Regions from separate parts of the Arthrobacter sp. Ld5 genome, predicted to be linked through region 2. Evidence: predicted binding sites of a transcription regulator. Region 2 holds the regulator's gene; the other holds the start of a gene.

Region 1 (8,883 bases), on a different contig from region 2:
TGCCTGTCGTCTCTTCCATGACACCAGTGTGCACTTGCAAAGAAAGCTTTGCAATACTTTCTTTGCATGGTGTGGTCATGCACGTGGATGGAGGTGTGGCGCGTCGTCGGGCAGGTTCGGTGCGCCGTCATCGGGTAGGTGTCGTTTGTCGTCGTCGGGTACGTCGCGGTGGCGGGGCGGCGCGCGGGCGGGGCGGGGTGCGGGCGGGGCGCGTGACGCCGTCGGGCATGTCCCGGGGCGGTGGGGAAGTGCTCCGGCGGATGACGCTCCGTGACGGCGACGGGTGGACGACGGCGTGCCGACCCACCTACGCTCGGGACCAGAATCAAGAGCTCCAACGCAAAACCCTGGTTCGTTGGACGGCAACCCTCTCGCTGTAGTGGGGTGCCCCAGGTGAGGATTCGGCCCGGCACGGACAGTGCGGGCAAGTATGGCGCTTCCGCCACGGCAGTGCCCCGACATGAGGACTCTTCATGCCCACACCACCGCGCCGTATCCGCTTCAACGCCTTCGACATGAACTGTGTAGGACACCAGTCACCCGGTCTGTGGCGCCACCCCGAGGACCAGTCCTGGCGCTACAAGGACCTGAGCTACTGGGCGGAGCTGGCGAAGACCCTGGAGAAGGGGGTTTTCGACGGCATCTTCATCGCCGACGTCCTCGGCACGTACGACGTGTACGGCGGTTCCAACGAGGCCACGCTGAGGCAGGGGACGCAGACGCCGGTGAACGATCCGTTCCTGCTCGTCTCCGCCATGGCGCTCGTCACCGAGAACCTCGGGTTCGGCGTCACCGCCGGTACGGCCTACGAGCACCCCTATCCCTTCGCGCGTCGGCTCTCCACGCTTGACCACCTCACCAAGGGACGCGTCGGATGGAACGTGGTGACCGGCTACCTGCCCTCGGCTGCCCGCAACATGGGCCATGAGGATCAACTCGAGCACGATGCGCGCTACGACCATGCCGACGAGTACCTCGAGGTCCTCTACAAGCTGCTCGAGGGATCGTGGGAGGACGACGCCGTGGTGCGCGACCGCGAGACCGGTGTCTTCACCGATCCGGCGAAGGTCCACGACATCGACCACGACGGCACCTACTTCACGGTCCCGGGGATCCACCTCAGTGAACCGTCGCCCCAGCGGACGCCGGTCATCTTCCAGGCGGGAGCGTCCTCCCGCGGCATCGCGTTCGCCGCCGGCAATGCCGAAGCGGTGTTCGTCGCGGCGCCCACGAAGGAGGCGCTGAAGGGTGTGGTCAGCAAGATCCGGGATGCGGTCGAAGCCGAGGGCCGCGATCGCTATTCGGTGCGGATCTACACGCTGCTCACCATCATCACGGACGAGACGGAGGAGAAGGCCCACGCCAAGCATGCCGACTACCAGCAGTACGTCAGCTATGAGGGAGCGCTCGTCCTCGTCTCGGGATGGCTCGGCGTCGACCTGTCCGCCTACGATCCGGATGAGCCGCTCGGCAACGTGAAGTCCAACGCCATCCAGTCCGCTGTCGCGAACTTCCAGAAGGTGAACGACGACGGCTCGCCGTGGACCGTGCGGGACATCGCCGAATCGGCGGGGATCGGCGGGCTCGGTCCGCGTCTCGTCGGTTCGGGTGTGCAGGTCGCCGACGAGCTCCAGGCGTGGGTCGAGGAGACCGACGTCGACGGCTTCAACCTCGCCTACGCGATCACCCCCGGGACCTTCGAGGACGTCGTCGAGTTCGTCGTGCCGGAACTGCAGAAGCGTGGTGTCTACCCGACCGAGTACACGGAGGGAACCCTGCGGCACAAGCTGTTCGGGAAGGGCGACCGGTTGCCCGCGGAACACCGTGGTGCGCGGTACCGGCTCCAGTCGGTCCGTCCCTGACGTGTGTCGGTTCGTCCGCTCCGTTGGTCCACCTTCTGCATCCGATGGTTCTCGGAGGGCTGCGCGCGTCAGTTCCCTGAGCGCCAGGAGCATTGATCACGATCCGCGGGAATAGGCCTCCGCTCGCGGCAGAACCCCTGGGCGGAGGTGGTCAGGGCGAGGGTTCGGGGACTAGCGTCGAAGACAAGGCATTCAGTCGATCGACAGAAGGAGTTCCCATGTCACGCGTAGCCATCATCGGTGGGCACGGAAAAGTAGCACTGCACCTCACGAAGATCCTCACCAGTCAGGGCCATCAGGTCAGTTCGATCTTCCGTAACCAGGATCATGCCGGCGACGTCGAGCAGGCAGGCGCAACGCCGGTCGTGGCCGACGTCTCCGAACTGTCGGTGCAGCAGATGGCGGATGTGTTCCGTGGTCACGACGCCGTCGTGTGGTCCGCCGGCGCAGGAGGTGGAAGTCCCGAAGCGACGTATGCCGTGGATCGGGATGCGGCGATCCGTTCGATGGACGCCGCTCAGGAAGCTGCTGTGGGTCGCTACGTCATGGTGTCCTACCTCGGAGCGGGAAAGGACCACGGTGTCCCGGAGGACAACAGCTTCTTCCCCTACGCCGAGTCGAAGGCTGCGGCCGATGAGCACCTGCGCAACTCGGAGCTCGCCTGGACCATCCTCCAGCCGGGAGCGCTCACCACGGATCCAGGCACCGGGATGATCGAGGTGTCGGCCGAGCCGCAGCAGGACTCGGTGGCCCGTGAGGATGTCGCGCTCGTCGCCGCGGTCGTGCTCGGCAACCTCGGCACGGTGGACAAGACCATCCAGTTCAACAGTGGTGAGACGCCGGTCACGGAGGCCATCGAGGCCGCGCTGTAGGCCGGAACAAGCGACACGAAGGCGGCGCCCTGTCGGGGCGTCGCCTTCGGTGTGTCAGGCGATCGTCGTCCGTGGTGCGGTGGGTGAATGGTCCTGATTCCCGGGGGTCCCCACCGGACGCACGGGTCGGACCGCATGCACAGGGCTCCTCGGGCGTGCGTTCTGCCTCGGATGTACCAGGTGCACGTCCTGCTCCGGATATGAGGGGCGTCAGCGTGCACGTTCGACTCCGGACGGACGTGCTGGACGCACCGGACGCACCGATCACCCGGTGCTGCGCTCCCCGGCGTCAGGATGACGCTCCGCGACCCTCGAGAACTTCGGGGCCGTCGTGACGTCCGAGACTTGCGCGGCCTCCGGGGCCGACGCGGCCTCCACTGCGTCCGGGGTCGACGCGACGTCCGTGAACTTTGGGGTCGACGTGCCATCCGCGAACTCCGAGCAATCCGCGATGTCCGCGAACTCCAAGGTCGCCACGGCCTCCGAGCCCTCCCCGAGCAACCGGGCGGCCTCGTCGAACAGTGCCGTGTCGACTGCCTGTCCTGCCTGCCAATACCTGTTTCGTCGGGCGATCCGCGGAGGGCCGGATGTCCGCGGCGCCGTGAACCACGGGATGCCACGTCGGGCTTCCACGGTCCAGGTCCCCTGATGAATCACGTGATGGTGCCGTGAACAGAGCAGGACTCCGTTGTCGATGCTCGTCACGCCTCCCTTGGACCACGGCTTCAGATGGTGGGCTTCGCACCAACTGGCGGGGATGGAGCAGTCAGGGAAAGCGCAGCCCCTGTCCCTCGCGACGAGCGCTCGCCGAAGATGCGGCGGAAAGAGCCGTTGTGCCCGTCCGACATCGAGGACCTGACCCCCGTTGCCCAGGACCACCGGGATGATGTCGGCGTCACACGCCAGCTTCCTGATATTCCTCGCACTCATCTGCTCGGAGAAAACTGCATACCCCGCGCGATGAGTAGCACCGACGAGGTCCTTGTAGTCGATGGTCACCATGACCTGAGGGCGATGCCCGCCCGTCGCGGGAAGCGTCGCCGTGCTCAAGGTGAGCCTGCAGGCGGCGACGAGCCCATCGAGCAGGCTCTGCGCTCTCGTTGCCGTCGGCGGGTCAGCGACTCCGGCTATGGAAGACCCCGAAGCGACGGAAGCCACCACCTCCGAAGCCCTCGGGACATCCGCTTCGTCAGAAGTGCCCGATGCGCGGACGGTCGCGGAGCCCTCTGCCCGGCCCGCGGTGCTGCGCGGATTCGCCGTCGAGTTCATGACGGTCGCGAGCAACTCGAACTGCTCGTCCGTCGCACCGATCTCCAGGTAGTGCAGTCCATGACGCCTGCCCCGGAAAAAGACGCCCTGCCGTGCGCGCAGCACCTTGTCCGTGGGTTCCTGCCCGTCCTGATCGAGAACGCTCTCCCAGCGGCGCGCCAGCACCCGAAGGATGTCCTCGTCGGATTCCATCGCCTGTCGGGTCAGGTGGTGCTCCATCGACCCGCGTTGGTCCGGCGTCGCGAACGAGTCCACCCGCTGCATCGCCTGAGCCACGAGGGTGGCGGCCCGACCGCTGATGAGCCCCGAGGTCACGGCAGCGCCCAGGCTGATGAGCCGGGGAGGAACCGGTGCGCCGGTCGGTAAGACGCGAGGGAGGATCAGGTCGGCAAGGCTCAGGCGGCGTCTCGCCTCACCGCGGCTGATCCGCAGCGTGGCCCGCAGGAAGTCGGCGCAATCCCTGAACCCACTGCCGACCGAGGCGCACCGGGCAGCAGGCCCGGCGGGAGCATCACCTCTGATCGACTGCTCTGCCCGCGCCAGGAGCGAGCCGCTGCCGGATTGCTCGTCGTCGGCAAGGTGATGCTCTTCAGCCAGCCGAGCCGCCAAAATTTGGAGGTGGTCGACGATCCTCGAGGCGCGTTCGATCGCCAGGAGAAGGCCCGCGACCTCCTGCCGGGACCGAGTGCCCTGGCCCTGGCCGATATCACGGGTGCACTCGGCAAGCGCTGCGCATGACCTGTCCAGGGGGCTCGGAGGTGCGGTCAGACGCTCGACCGGGGCGGTAGTCATGCCTCGATTTTATCGAACATGGGTACTATTTCGGCGGCTGGGAAGGGAATGTGGAGGAAGAGTGGCTGCTGGTTGTCGACATACCGAGGGGTGCTGGGGATACTGGGCCGGTGCCCGGTCGGGTACCCAGCCGCACGCGACACGCCGTCCGCTACGAAGCTCCCTCCGAGGGCGCACACGAGAGCGCACACGAGGGCGCACACGACGGTGCCTCGGCCGACGGCGTGCCCGGTCGGGCGCCCAACCGCACGCGACACGCCGTCCGCTACGAAGCTCCCTCCGAGGGCGCACACGACGGCGCGCACGACGGCGCCCGGCCTACGACGCGTCCGACGACGACCCCGTCGTGCCCGGCGGCGCCCCGGCCGATGACGACCGCGTCGTGCCCGACGGCGCCTCGGCCGACGACGACCCCGTCATGCCCGACGGCGCCCGGCCTACGACGATCCCGACGATCCCGACGATCCCGACGACCCCGTCGCCCCGTCCGACGTCGCCCCCGGCGCGTCACCCGCCCGCCACACGAACGCGGGGATCGTCCCGTTGATCTCCCGGTCACCCACGATCCTCGACTTGTAGATCACCGGGTTGTGCGACGAGATGGTACGTGCGTTCCGCCAGTGCCGGTCGAGCTGGAGCCCCCTGCGGGTCGACGACGCCCCGAGCGCGTTGAACATGATCGAGGCGGCCCGCTGGACCTGTTCCGTCACCACGATCTGTGCCTGCGACGACGCGAACTCCACCGCTACTGCGGCGGAGTCCGCGTCCTCATGCGGGAGGTCGAGGTGTGCCTCGTATGCCTCCTGCACCAGTTCGGCCACCCGCAGTGCAGCAGCCTCGGACGCGAAGGCGAGCGCCGAGACTTCCCCCACGACCTGCTGCACCTGGATGTCCTCACTGGGTCTCGTGCCGTTCCCATGGCTGAAGGTGCGGGTCCTGCCACGCACCCCCGCAGCCACGTCCCGGACAGCTGCCCGCGCGATCCCGGCAAGGGTCGCGACGTGGACGAGCTGGTACACGCCGGTGTCGTACGGCGGATGCTCGGTCTCGGTGATGACGTCCGCAGCAGGTACGACGACGTTGCGGAAGATCGACGTACCGCTGGCGGTGAGGCGCTGACCGAAGCCGTCCCAGTCGTCGACGACCTCGACCCCCGGCGCATCCCGCCGCACGAGCGCGATGACGTCGGCGCCGTCGCTCGTTCGCGCACCCGTCTGGATCCAGTCCGCGTACAAGCTGCCGGTGGTGTAGTACTTGGTGCCGTCGACCCGGTACACATCGCCGTCGCGCGTGATGGTGGTGCTGACACCGCCGACGGGGACCGGTCCGGTCTCGGTCCACGCGTTGCCGAGCACCGCGCCCCGGGCGATGCGCCGCAGCCACACGGGATCGGCGGCGTAGAGGCGGTCCTCGACGAACGCGATGTGGCAGCGCAGCGCCTGCGCGAGGTTCGACTCGGCAGCAGCGAGCTCGATGAGCAGCCGGAAGAACTGCGGGGCGCTCACCCCGGCTCCGCCGTACTCGAGTGGCACCCGCAGCGCGGTGAAGCCGGCGTCCGCCAGCCGGCGCACCTGCGTGTGCAGGAGGATCCGCTCGTCCTCGCGCCGAGCAGCGCCGGTGGCGATTTCCTCGAACAACGGACGGAAGCGTTCGGCGAGCTGCGCATACGTGAGCTGGGTGGTCGGGGATGTGAGTGTCTCTGCGGTCATCGGTCGGCTCCTGCCGGGTCGTGGAACGGGGTGGGTGCGGATGCGCCGGGACCGGCGTCCGGAGCGCCGGCGGGACGGACGACGGCGGTCTCCCGGGCGGGCATGGCGGGCACGGCGTCGAGCAGGGCCCGCGTGTAGCCCGTGGCCGGCGCGGTGAAGATCGACGACGCCGTGCCGGACTCCACCACGCGTCCGTCCTTGAGCACCAGGACGTCGTCGCTCACGTGGTGGATGACACCGAGGTCGTGGCTGATGAACAGGTAGCTGAGCGCGAGCTGTTCCTGCAGGTCCGCCAGGAGGTCGAGGACCTGCGCCTGGATGGAGACATCGAGCGCGGAGACGGGTTCGTCGAGCAGCAGGACGCGGGGCTGGAGCGCCAGGGCCCGGGCGATCGCGACGCGCTGCCGCTGGCCGCCCGAGAGCGTGAGCGGTCGCCGGTCGACCAGATCCAGTGGCAGCCCCACCTGCCCGAGGAGCTTGGCCGCACGGTCCCGTCGCTCACCGGCGGCCCCGATGGATCCGGCGTCGAGGGCGTCGGTGATGATGCGGCCCACGCTGAAGCGGGGGTCGAACGAACTCAGCGGATCCTGGTTGACGAGCTGGATGTCCGGTCGGTGGGGGCGACGGAGGGCTTCGCCGATACCGCTTCCGACCCACGGCAGGCCCCCGAGGGCGACCGTGCCGGCGTCGGGATCGGTGAGGCCGAGCGCGATGCGCGCCGTCGTCGACTTGCCGGACCCCGATTCGCCGACGATGCCGAGCGTCTTCCCCGCGGCGAGTGTGAAGGAGACGTCGTCGACGACGGTGCGGCGCGTGCCGGCCGGGCCGGCGTAGGCCTTCACGAGGTTCCGTGCCTCGATGGCAGGGGCGTCGTCGGAGAACGCCGAGCGCCGCGTGGGCCGGGTGGCTACCGAGACCCGCGGCACGGCGGACAGCCGGGTGCCCTTGCCGGCGGCGGAGGGGACGGCGTCGATCAGCTGGCGCGTGTACTCGTGCCGGGGATTGCCGAGCACCTCGTCCGCACGCCCGGATTCGACGATGCGCCCGTGCTGCATGACGGCGATCTCGTCGGCCAGATGGCTCACGACGGCGAGGTCGTGCGAGATGAGGATGAGCCCGCGTCCCTGCTCCTTCAGCCCTGCGAGTAGTTCGAGGATCTGTGCCTGCACGGTGGCGTCGAGCGCGGTGGTCGGTTCGTCGGCGATCACGAGGCGCGGGTCGAGCACGGTGGCCTGGGCGATGAGCGCCCGCTGCCGGAGTCCGCCGGACAATTCGTCGGACCGCTGGCGTGCGCGGACCACGGGGTCGGGGATGCCGGCGTCGCGCAGCGCGGCGTGGATCCGCTCCTGCCGTTCGGCCCGTCCCCGGATTCCATGGGTGCGGAGGGCCTCGTCGATCTCCTGGCCGACCGTGCGGAGGGGATCGAGGGAGACGAGGGCGTCCTGCAGTACGTAGCCGATGTCCTTGCCGCGCAGGCGCCGCCACTGCCGCTCGGACAGGCGGGTGGCGTCGCGGCCGAGGACGTCGAGGCGGTCGGCCGCCACCCGGGCGTTAGGGGCGTTCAGTCCCGCGAGCGTGCGAGCCGTCACGGTCTTGCCGGAACCCGACTCGCCCACGAGGGCGAGCGCCCGGCCGGGTGCGAGCGCTAGCGACACGTCGCGGACGACGTCGACCGTGCCACGCGGGGTGGTGAAGGACACGGTGAGGTTGTCGATCGCGAGCAGCGGCTGCTCGGCGGTGTCCCTGAGGTTGGTGTGGGGGTCAGTCATGGTCAGACCTCTGCTTCGAGTCGGCGCTGCAGGTGGTGTCCCACCACGGTGGTGGTGAGGGCGGCGAGGGTGATGAAGATGCCGGGGAAGGCGGCGATCCACCAGGCGACCTGGAGGTAGTTGCGGCCGTCGGCGAGCATGGCGCCCCACTCCGCGGCCGGCGGCTGCGCCCCGAGGCCGAGGAAGCTGAGCGAGGATGCCCAGACGATCGCCTGGCCGATCCCGAGGGTGACGAGCACGAAGAGGGGCCGCGCCACGTTGGGGATGATCGTGGACCAAAGCAGGTGGGTCCGGGACCGGCCGAGCGCGAGGGCTGTTTCCACATAGGGGGCCGCGATGACCTGCAGGGTCTGCGTGCGCAGCATCCTGGCATAACCGGGGGCTGAACCGACCCCGACGGCGACGGCGGCGGTGACGACGCCGGTGCCCGATACCGCGATGACGATCAGGGCCAGGAGCAGGCCCGGAAAGGCGAACAGGATCTCCACGAAACGGCAGATCGCCGAGTCCAGCCACCGGCCCGAGACGCCCGCGGTGATGCCGAGGGCGCCGCCGAGGAGCAGGCCGATCGCTGTGGCGGCGAGCCCGAGCAGCAGGGACTGCCCTGTGC
Region 2 (8,883 bases):
ACGACTCCGAGCGCATCTCCGGGCTGCTCGAGGGAGCAGGTCTCGCGCGGGTGGAGGACGGGCAGGCCGACGTCGTCGTCTTCAACACCTGCGCGGTCCGCGAGAACGCGGACAACAAGCTGTACGGCAACCTCGGGATCCTCAAGGCCGTCAAGGAGGCCCGGCCCGACCTCCAGATCGCCGTCGGCGGCTGCCTCGCCCAGAAGGACCGGGAGACCATCCTCCGGAAGGCCCCCTGGGTGGACGCCGTCTTCGGGACGCACAACATCGGCGCGCTGCCCGCGCTGCTCGAGCGCGCCCGTCACAACCAGGACGCCCAGCTGGAGATCCTCGAATCCCTCGACGTGTTCCCGTCGACCCTCCCCACGCGGCGCGAGTCGGTCTACGCCGGGTGGGTCTCGATCTCCGTCGGGTGCAACAACACCTGTACCTTCTGCATCGTGCCGTCGCTGCGCGGCAAGGAGCGGGACCGCCGGCCGGGGGAGATCCTCGCCGAGATCGAGGCTCTCGTCGCCGACGGCGCCGTCGAGGTCACCCTCCTCGGCCAGAACGTGAACTCCTACGGCGTCGAGTTCGGCGACCGGGGCGCCTTCGCGAAACTGCTCCGCGCGTGCGGCTCCATCGAGGGCCTCGAACGGGTCCGGTTCACCAGCCCCCACCCCGCGGCATTCACCGACGACGTGATCGACGCCATGGCCGAGACGCCCAACGTGATGCCCCAGCTGCACATGCCCCTGCAGTCGGGCTCGGACCGCGTCCTGAAGGCGATGCGCCGGTCCTACCGGTCGAGCCGCTTCCTGGGCATCCTCGACCGGGTCCGCGCCCGGATGCCCCACGCCGCCATCTCCACCGACATCATCGTGGGCTTCCCCGGCGAGACCGAGGAGGACTTCCAGGCCACCCTCGACGTCGTCGAGCAGTCGCGCTTCGCGACGGCCTTCACCTTCCAGTACTCGAAGCGTCCCGGCACCCCGGCGGCGGACCTGCCCGACCAGCTGCCCAAGGCCGTGGTGCAGGAGAGGTTCGAGCGGCTGACCGCGCTGCAGGACCGCATCGCCCGCGAGGAGAACGCACGGCAGGTCGGGACGGTCGTCGAGGTGCTCGTCACCGACCAGCAGGGACGGAAGGGCGGCGAGACGCACAGGCTCACCGGACGCGCGCGCGACCAGCGGCTCGTCCACTTCTCCGTGCCCGAGGGCGCGGCCGTGCCCCGACCGGGTGACGTCGTGACCCTGCCCGTCACGGAGGCGGCGTCCTTCCACCTGCTGTCGGACCCCGCCCCGGAGCAGTACGCGGTGCGCCGCTCCCGCGCCGGCGACGCATGGGACAGGAGCCAGGCCGACAGCTGCGGGGTCCCCGCGACGCCGGACGGCGCCGTCCCCGCCGGTGCGCCGCGCCCGGTGTCGCTGGGCATGCCGTCCCTGCCGGTCCGCGGAGTGCGTCCTTGACCCTTCCCGTCGTCGCGGTCGTCGGCCCCACGGGGTCGGGCAAGTCCGGGCTCGGCATCGCCCTGGCCCGGCGCCTCGACGGTGAGGTCGTCAACGCCGACGCCCTCCAGTTCTACCGCGGCATGGACATCGGGACGGCGAAGCTGGCCCCGGCCGACCGGCAAGGCATCGAGCACCACCTCCTCGACGTCCTCGACGTCACGCAGGAGGCGAGCGTCGCGGCCTACCAGGTGGACGCCCGCCGGATCGTCGGGGACATCCGCGCGCGCGGTAAGGTGCCCATCCTCGTCGGCGGATCCGGCCTGTACCTCCGCGCGGCCCTCGACCGGCTCGAGTTCCCGCCGACCGACGCCGGCGTCCGTGCCCGGCTCGAGGCGGACCTCGGGGCCACCGGGAGCGCGGCGTTCCGCGACCGGCTCCGGGCGGTCGACCCGGCCTCCGCCGAACGGATCGACGACGACCGCCGCCTCGTCCGTGCGCTCGAGGTGTACGAGATCAGCGGACGGCCCTTCAGCGCGTTCATGCCGCGCCGCGAGTACCACCAGCCCGCGGTGCAGATCGGTCTCGCCGTCGACCGGGACGTCCTGCGCACCCGGCTCGCCGACCGCGTGCAGGCCATGGTGCGGGCCGGGCTGGCCGACGAGGTGGAGCGTCTTGCGGCGGCGGGTCTCCGGGACGGGCGGACGGCCTCCCGCGCCCTCGGGTACGGGCAGTTCCTCAGGGTGCTGGACGGGTCCATGACCGAGCAGGAGGCCGTCGAGGACACCGTCGCGGCGACCCGCCGGTTCGCCCGCCGCCAGCTGACCTGGTTCCGGGGCGACCCGCGCGTGGCCTGGACGGACTGGCAGGCCCCCGGGCTCGTCGACCGGGCGGTCGGTCTCGTGCAGCGGGCCGGGGACCTATCCTTGGAACTGTGACCGACACCCCCGCCCCCGCCCCCGGGCAGACCGCCGGCCTCTCCTTCACGAAGGGCCACGGCACCGGCAACGACTTCGTCCTGACCCTCGACCCCGACGGGACGGCCCCCGACGACGCCGCCTTCGTCGCCGCGCTCTGCGACCGCCATCGGGGCGTCGGTGCCGACGGCTACATCCGTGCGGTGCGATCGTCAGCGCTGCCCGAGGGGCGGGCGCTCCTGCAGACGGAGCCCGACGCCGGATGGTTCATGGACTACCGCAACGCCGACGGTTCGGTGTCCGAGATGTGCGGGAACGGCGTGCGCGTCTTCGCCCACTTCCTGCTCGCCTCGTCCGTCGCCGACCTGCCCGAGGGCGGCGAGCTCGCCATCGCCACCCGGGCGGGCGTCAAACGCGTGACCCGCTCGCACGACGGGTACGCCGTGGACATGGGTCCCTGGGAGTTCATCCACCCCGAAGCGGCCGTCGCCCGCGGCATGGACTCGCTCGTGCGGATCGGCGGGCTGGACGTCGACCGCCCGGCCCTGTCGATCAGCATGGGCAACCCGCACACCGTGGTGGCGCTGGCCGAGGCGGCCGAACTGCAGAGCACGGAACTGCACCGCGCGCCGGGCGTCCAGCCGGTACCGCCGGAGGGGACCAACGTGGAGCTCGTGGTGCCCTCGGATCCGCTGGTGGGCGACGACGGCGTGGGCCGGCTCAGCATGCGCGTCCACGAGCGGGGTGTCGGCGAGACGCAGTCGTGCGGCACGGGGGCCTGCGCCGCGGCGGCGGCCACGCGCTACTGGGCCGGCCAGGGCGCGCCGGCGCGGTGGCAGGTGACCGTCCCGGGCGGCGTCGTCGGGGTGACCTTCTTCGACGGCCCGGACGGCCGTGAGCACGTGCTGCTCAGCGGCCCGGCCGCCCTGGTGGCGGACGGCGTGCTCCGGCCCACCGCCTGAGCCCACCGGTCCGGCCGCCGGTGGGACGGTCAGTCCGCCCGGTGCACCTCGAGGATGCGGAAGGACTTCGACGTCTCCGCGCGCCGCACCAGGAAGCCTTCGGGTAGCTCCTCGGCCAGCCAGCGCTGCAGCGAGTCCGCGCCGAGGTTCTTCTGCACCACCAGCCACGCGCGGCCGCCCGGAGCGAGGCGCGGGAGCCAGCGCAGGAGCAGCGCGTGCAGCTCCTGCTTCCCGATCCGGATGGGCGGATTGGACCAGATGGTGTCGAAGGTGAGGGCGTCGTCCACCGCGTCGGGGGCGCAGGCCACCACGTTCCCCAGCCCGAGGCGGGCGGCGTTCTCCGCCGTCAGGGCGATGCACCGCTCGTTGACGTCCACGGCGTAGACGTCCGCGTCGGGCGCCTTCAGGGCGAGGGTGAGGGCGATCGGCCCCCAGCCGCTGCCGATGTCCAGCATGCGGCGCCCCTGCGGCTCGGGGACGGCGTCGAGCAGGATCGCGGTGCCCTTGTCGACGCCGTCGGGGCTGAACAGGCCGGACGAGGTCACGAGGTCCCTGCGTGCGCCACCGAGGACGACGGAGAGCGGTCGGCGCGTGTCCGGTCCCGCCGGTTGTGCGCTGAAATAGTGCTGAGACTCCATGCACAAGAGCCTAGCGGCACCCCGGAGGCGCGTCCGCGCGGGCCGGTTTCGCGCTGGGAGAATACGCTGGAGCGCGTCGGGCCGGCCGCCGTAGGATGGTCGGACATCCACCTAGGGAGACCATGACCGAGAACAACGGACATTCCACCGGCGCCGACATGGGCCCGGAGGAGATCCAGGCCGTCATCGACCGGATCCTCGCCAGCGACGAAGCTGCCGTGGCTAAGGCGACGAAGGGAACATCAGGGGCGGAGGAGACCCCCGCGCCGACCGGGAAGACCTGGCGGTCGCGGGCACAGGCCCTCTCGCAGGACGGGACGCCGTCGGACGCCGACGGGGACCAGGAGGACCTGGCCGAACGCCGGGCGCTCCGGCGCGTCGCGGGACTGTCCACCGAACTCGAGGACGTCACCGAGGTCGAGTACCGGCAGCTCAGGCTGGAGCGGGTCGTCCTCGCCGGCCTGTGGAGTGAGGGCACCGCCCAGGATGCCGAGAACTCGCTCCAGGAGCTCGCCGCACTCGCCGAGACCGCCGGCTCCGAGGTGCTCGACGGCATCGTGCAGCGACGCCTCAAGCCGGACCCGGGCACATTCCTCGGCTCGGGCAAGGCCCAGGAGCTGAAGGCGATCGTCCAGGCGACCGGTGCGGACACCGTGATCGTCGACAGCGAGCTGTCGCCGTCACAGCGCCGCGGGCTGGAGGACATCGTGAAGGTCAAGGTGATCGACCGGACCGCACTGATCCTCGACATCTTCGCCCAGCACGCGAAGAGCCGCGAGGGCAAGGCCCAGGTGGAACTCGCGCAGCTCGAGTACCTGCTGCCGCGCCTGCGCGGCTGGGGTGAGTCGATGTCCCGCCAGGCCGGTGGCCAGGTCGGCAGCGCGGGCGCCGGCATGGGCTCCCGCGGCCCCGGCGAGACGAAGATCGAACTCGACCGGCGCAAGATTCGCACGCGCATGGCGAAGCTCCGCCGCGAGATCGCCGGGATGAAGCCGGCGCGGGAGACCAAGCGCGCCAACCGCCGTCGGAACCAGGTGCCGTCCGTGGCCATCGCCGGCTACACCAACGCGGGGAAGTCCTCCCTCCTGAACCGGCTCACCGATGCCGGCGTCCTCGTCGAAAACGCCCTGTTCGCCACACTGGATCCCACGGTCCGCAAGGCCGAGACGCCCGACGGGATCGGCTACACGCTCGCCGACACCGTCGGGTTCGTCCGCTCGCTGCCCACCCAGCTGGTCGAGGCGTTCCGTTCGACCCTCGAGGAGGTCGCCGACTCGGACCTGATCCTGCACGTCGTCGACGCCTCCCACCCCGACCCCGAGGGGCAGATCGCGGCCGTCCGCGCCGTGCTCACGGAGGTGGACGCCCGCAGGGTGCCCGAGATCATCGTGCTGAACAAGGCCGACGCCGCCGATCCGTTCGTCATCGAGCGGCTGCGGCAGCGCGAACCGCGGTCCGTCGTCGTCTCCGCGCGGACGGGCGCGGGGCTCACCGAGCTGCGCCAGCTGATCAGCGCCGGCATCCCGCGGCCGGGTGTGAAGCTGGACCTCCTGGTGCCGTACGAGCACGGGGAGATCCTCAGCCGCCTCCACGACGAGGACGTCGAGATCCTCGGCCTGGAGCACGTCGGTGAGGGGACCCGCCTCGAAGTGATGGTCCGGGAGGGCCTGGCCTCCGAACTGGAGGCGTACGTCCGGCATGAGTGAGAGCACGCGGTCCGGCGCCGTGGCGGCGCCGGACGCGTCCCGCCACTCGGACGAAGCCCGGCAGGCCCTCGAACTGCTCGACGCCGCCGTGGGGGCCATGGGCGGCGAGATGCGCTCCGGCCAGCACGAGATGGTCCGCCAGGTCAGCGAGTCGATCCGCTCGGGGGAGCACCTGCTCGTCCAGGCCGGCACCGGCACCGGGAAGTCCCTCGCGTACCTGGTCCCGCTGATCGCCCACGCGATGGACAGCGACCGGCCCTCGGTCGTCTCGACGGCCACGCTCGCCCTTCAGGCGCAGATCGTCGGCAGGGACCTCCCGCGCCTGCTGGACGCGGTGGGCCCCGCGCTCACGCGCCCCGTCGACGTCGCCCTGCTCAAGGGCCGCTCCAACTACGTCTGCCGCCACAAGACCGGCGGCGGGTTCCCCGAGGAGGACGCGCCCGGCACGCTCTTCAGCCTGGGCGAGGACGCCGCCCCGCACCCGGCGCCGGCCACCGACGGCCCGTCCTCGGCGCTCGGCAGGGACGTCGTCCGGCTGCGCGAGTGGGCCGAGGAGACGACGACCGGCGATCGCGACGACCTCGTCCCCGGCGTGAGCGACCGCGCGTGGCGCCAGGTGTCCGTCTCCAGCATGGAGTGCCTCGGCTCAGCACGCTGTCCGGTGGCCTCCGAGTGCTTCAGCGAGAAGGCGCGCGCCGCGGCGGCGGATGCCGACATCATCATCACCAACCACGCGATGCTCGCGATCAGCGCCTTCGAGGGCCTCGCCGTCCTGCCGGAGTACGACGTCGTCGTCATCGACGAGGCGCACGAGCTCCACGACCGGGTCACCGGGGCCGTGTCCGGCCAGCTCTCAGCCTCGATGGTCAGCGCGGCGGCCGCGGCGCTCCGCCGCCACGCCTCCATCGCCACCGGCGCCCTCGACACGGCCGCCGACGCGTTCGAGGCGGCCGCCGAGCTCGTGCCCTCGGGCCTGCTGCCCGGAGGGCTCCCGGAGGATCTCGGCCAGGCCCTCGCCCAGGTGCGGGACGCGTCCCGGGCCGCGCTGTCGGACACGAAGACGGACGGCAAGTCCGAGTCCGACGCCGACGGCGGCCGGCAGGTCGCGCGGTCCCGCACCACGCTGGTCTTCGAGCTCGCCGAACGGATCCTCGCGGCGTCGGACCTGGGCGAGGTCGTGTGGGCGTCGCGTCCCAGCACCTTCACGCCGGGCGCGGGGTACGCCCAGCCCGACGAGAGCGCACCCGCCACGCTGAACGTCGCGCCGCTGTCCGTCGCCGGACGCCTCCGGGAGGGCCTGTTCGAGGACCACACCGTGATCCTGACCTCCGCGACCCTCGCGATCGGCTCCGAGTTCGGTCCCGTCGCCGGGTCGCTGGGACTCAGCGGTCCCGGAGCACCCGCCTGGACGGGGGTCGATGTCGGCAGTCCCTTCGACTACCCGCGGCAGGGCGTCCTCTACGTGGCGAAGGACCTCCCGAAGCCCGAGCGCGGCACCTCCGAGGCGCAGCTCGAGGAGCTGCTGGGACTGCTCACGGCGTCCCGGGGAGGAGCGCTGGGACTGTTCTCGTCGAAGCGTGCCGCCGAGGAGGCAGCGGAGGCGCTGCGACCGGAGGTGGACTTCGAGATCCTGTGCCAGGGGGAGTCCTCGCTCAACGCCCTGGTCACGCAGTTCGCGGACGAACCGGACACCTGCCTGTTCGGCACCATGTCCCTGTGGCAGGGCGTGGACGTGCCCGGGGCCTCGTGCCGGCTGGTCGTGATCGACCGCATCCCGTTCCCGCGCCCGGACGACCCGCTGATGACCGCCCGCACCCGGGCGGTGGCCAGGAACGGGGGCAACGGCTTCATGAGCGTCTCCGCCACGCACGCCGCCGTCCGGCTCGCGCAGGGCGCGGGACGCCTGATCAGGGCGGCGGGGGACAGGGGCGTGGTGGCCGTCCTGGACAGCCGCCTCGCCACGGCGCGGTACGGCGGCTTCCTGCGGGCAGCCCTCCCACCCTTCTGGGCGACGACGGACCGCGCGACCGTCACGGGCATCCTGGAGCGTCTCTCCGCCCGCTGACGCTCCGGCCCGCCCGCCGCACGACGGCTACAGGGCGCGCAGCACCGAGACGACCTTGCCCATGATGCTGGCGTGGTCGCCGAGGATGGGCTCGTAGCGCGTGTTCTGCGGGAGGAGCCAGGTATGGCCGTCCCGCTGGCGGAACGTCTTGACCGTGGCCTCCTCGTCGAGCAGCGCTGCCACGATGTCCCCGTTCTGCGCACTCTGCTGCCGCCGGACCACCACCCAGTCGCCGTCGCAGATGGCGGCATCCACCATCGAGTCCCCCGAGACCCTGAGCATGAACAGGTCCCCGTGGCCGACCAGCTGGCGGGGCAGCGGCATGACGTCCTCGACCATCTGGTCCGCGAGGATCGGCCCGCCGGCGGCGATACGCCCCACGAGCGGCACGAGGGCGGTGTCGACGGCGATCCCGTGCTCGACGGCGGGCCTGCCGTCCGCGGACGGGCCGGTCCGGGTGCCCGAGGTGTCCGGGGCCAGGGTCAGCGGGAGCAGGACCTCCATGGCGCGGGGACGCTTGGGGTCCCGGCGCACGTAGCCGAGCCGCTCGAGCTGCGACAGCTGGTGGGTCACGCTGGACAGGCTGGCGAGGCCCACCGTGTCACCGATCTCCCGCATGGACGGCGGATACCCCTTGTCGGCGATCGACCGCTGGATCGTCTCGAGGATCGTCAGCTGCCGGGCGGTCAGCCCCTTGGACACCGAGCGACCCCGCGGCCGGCCCCGGCCCGCGGAGATGGGTACCGCATCCGCCGGGACGTCGGCAGTGTTCGATTCCTGCCGGGCCGCGGCTGGTGATTCCGCCACTGGTGCGCCTTTCGCCTTGGATCACTGATCCGGTTGTCGCCGCCGGTCCGCTTCCGTGGTCGGGAAGCCGTTCTGTCAGAGGCGGCTGATTGTGTGGGACACATCGACCACGGAACCGCCCGTGGAGAGCGGCATCCGCCGACGATGTCCTGATCTCTCCACGCTAGGACAGTCGGGAGCAGTTTTCAAACATATGTTCGACCGAGTCTCGACATGGATCGTCCGTAGGTGCTAGAAATAGGCAGATACTCATTAGAACGTTTGTTCGAATCGGACGGTCGTCCGGCGCGGACATTCGAAGGAAAGAGGAACGGCAATGGTTACACCCGCACTGCATGGCAGCTCGCTGTGGACGCCCGCT

The links. The regulator LexA, encoded in region 2, represses DNA repair genes until DNA is damaged. The targets are predictions, from matches to a motif close to TCGAACANNTGTTCGA.
Region 1: ACSGDB_RS01785 (DUF222 domain-containing protein) is a predicted target of LexA. The motif match lies at 4,808-4,823, and genes of this name have one in related genera.

Annotation. Positions count from the first base shown of each region.
Region 1 covers NZ_JBPKBO010000003.1:99,977-108,859, reverse strand. Annotated here, with positions in the region: gene ACSGDB_RS01800 (helix-turn-helix domain-containing protein) at 1-19, opposite strand, end outside; SAM riboswitch class IV at 324-437, shown strand; gene ACSGDB_RS01795 (LLM class flavin-dependent oxidoreductase) at 474-1,862, shown strand; gene ACSGDB_RS01790 (SDR family oxidoreductase) at 2,081-2,734, shown strand; gene ACSGDB_RS01785 (DUF222 domain-containing protein) at 2,999-4,612, opposite strand; gene ACSGDB_RS01780 (acyl-CoA dehydrogenase family protein) at 5,233-6,504, opposite strand; gene ACSGDB_RS01775 (dipeptide ABC transporter ATP-binding protein) at 6,501-8,273, opposite strand; gene ACSGDB_RS01770 (ABC transporter permease) at 8,276-8,883, opposite strand, start outside.
Region 2 covers NZ_JBPKBO010000005.1:49,222-58,104, reverse strand. Annotated here, with positions in the region: gene miaB (tRNA (N6-isopentenyl adenosine(37)-C2)-methylthiotransferase MiaB) at 1-1,448, shown strand, start outside; gene miaA (tRNA (adenosine(37)-N6)-dimethylallyltransferase MiaA) at 1,445-2,365, shown strand; gene dapF (diaminopimelate epimerase) at 2,362-3,306, shown strand; gene ACSGDB_RS02780 (class I SAM-dependent methyltransferase) at 3,336-3,944, opposite strand; gene hflX (GTPase HflX) at 4,067-5,650, shown strand; gene ACSGDB_RS02770 (ATP-dependent DNA helicase) at 5,643-7,715, shown strand; gene lexA (transcriptional repressor LexA) at 7,743-8,453, opposite strand; gene ACSGDB_RS02760 (LysM peptidoglycan-binding domain-containing protein) at 8,839-8,883, shown strand, end outside.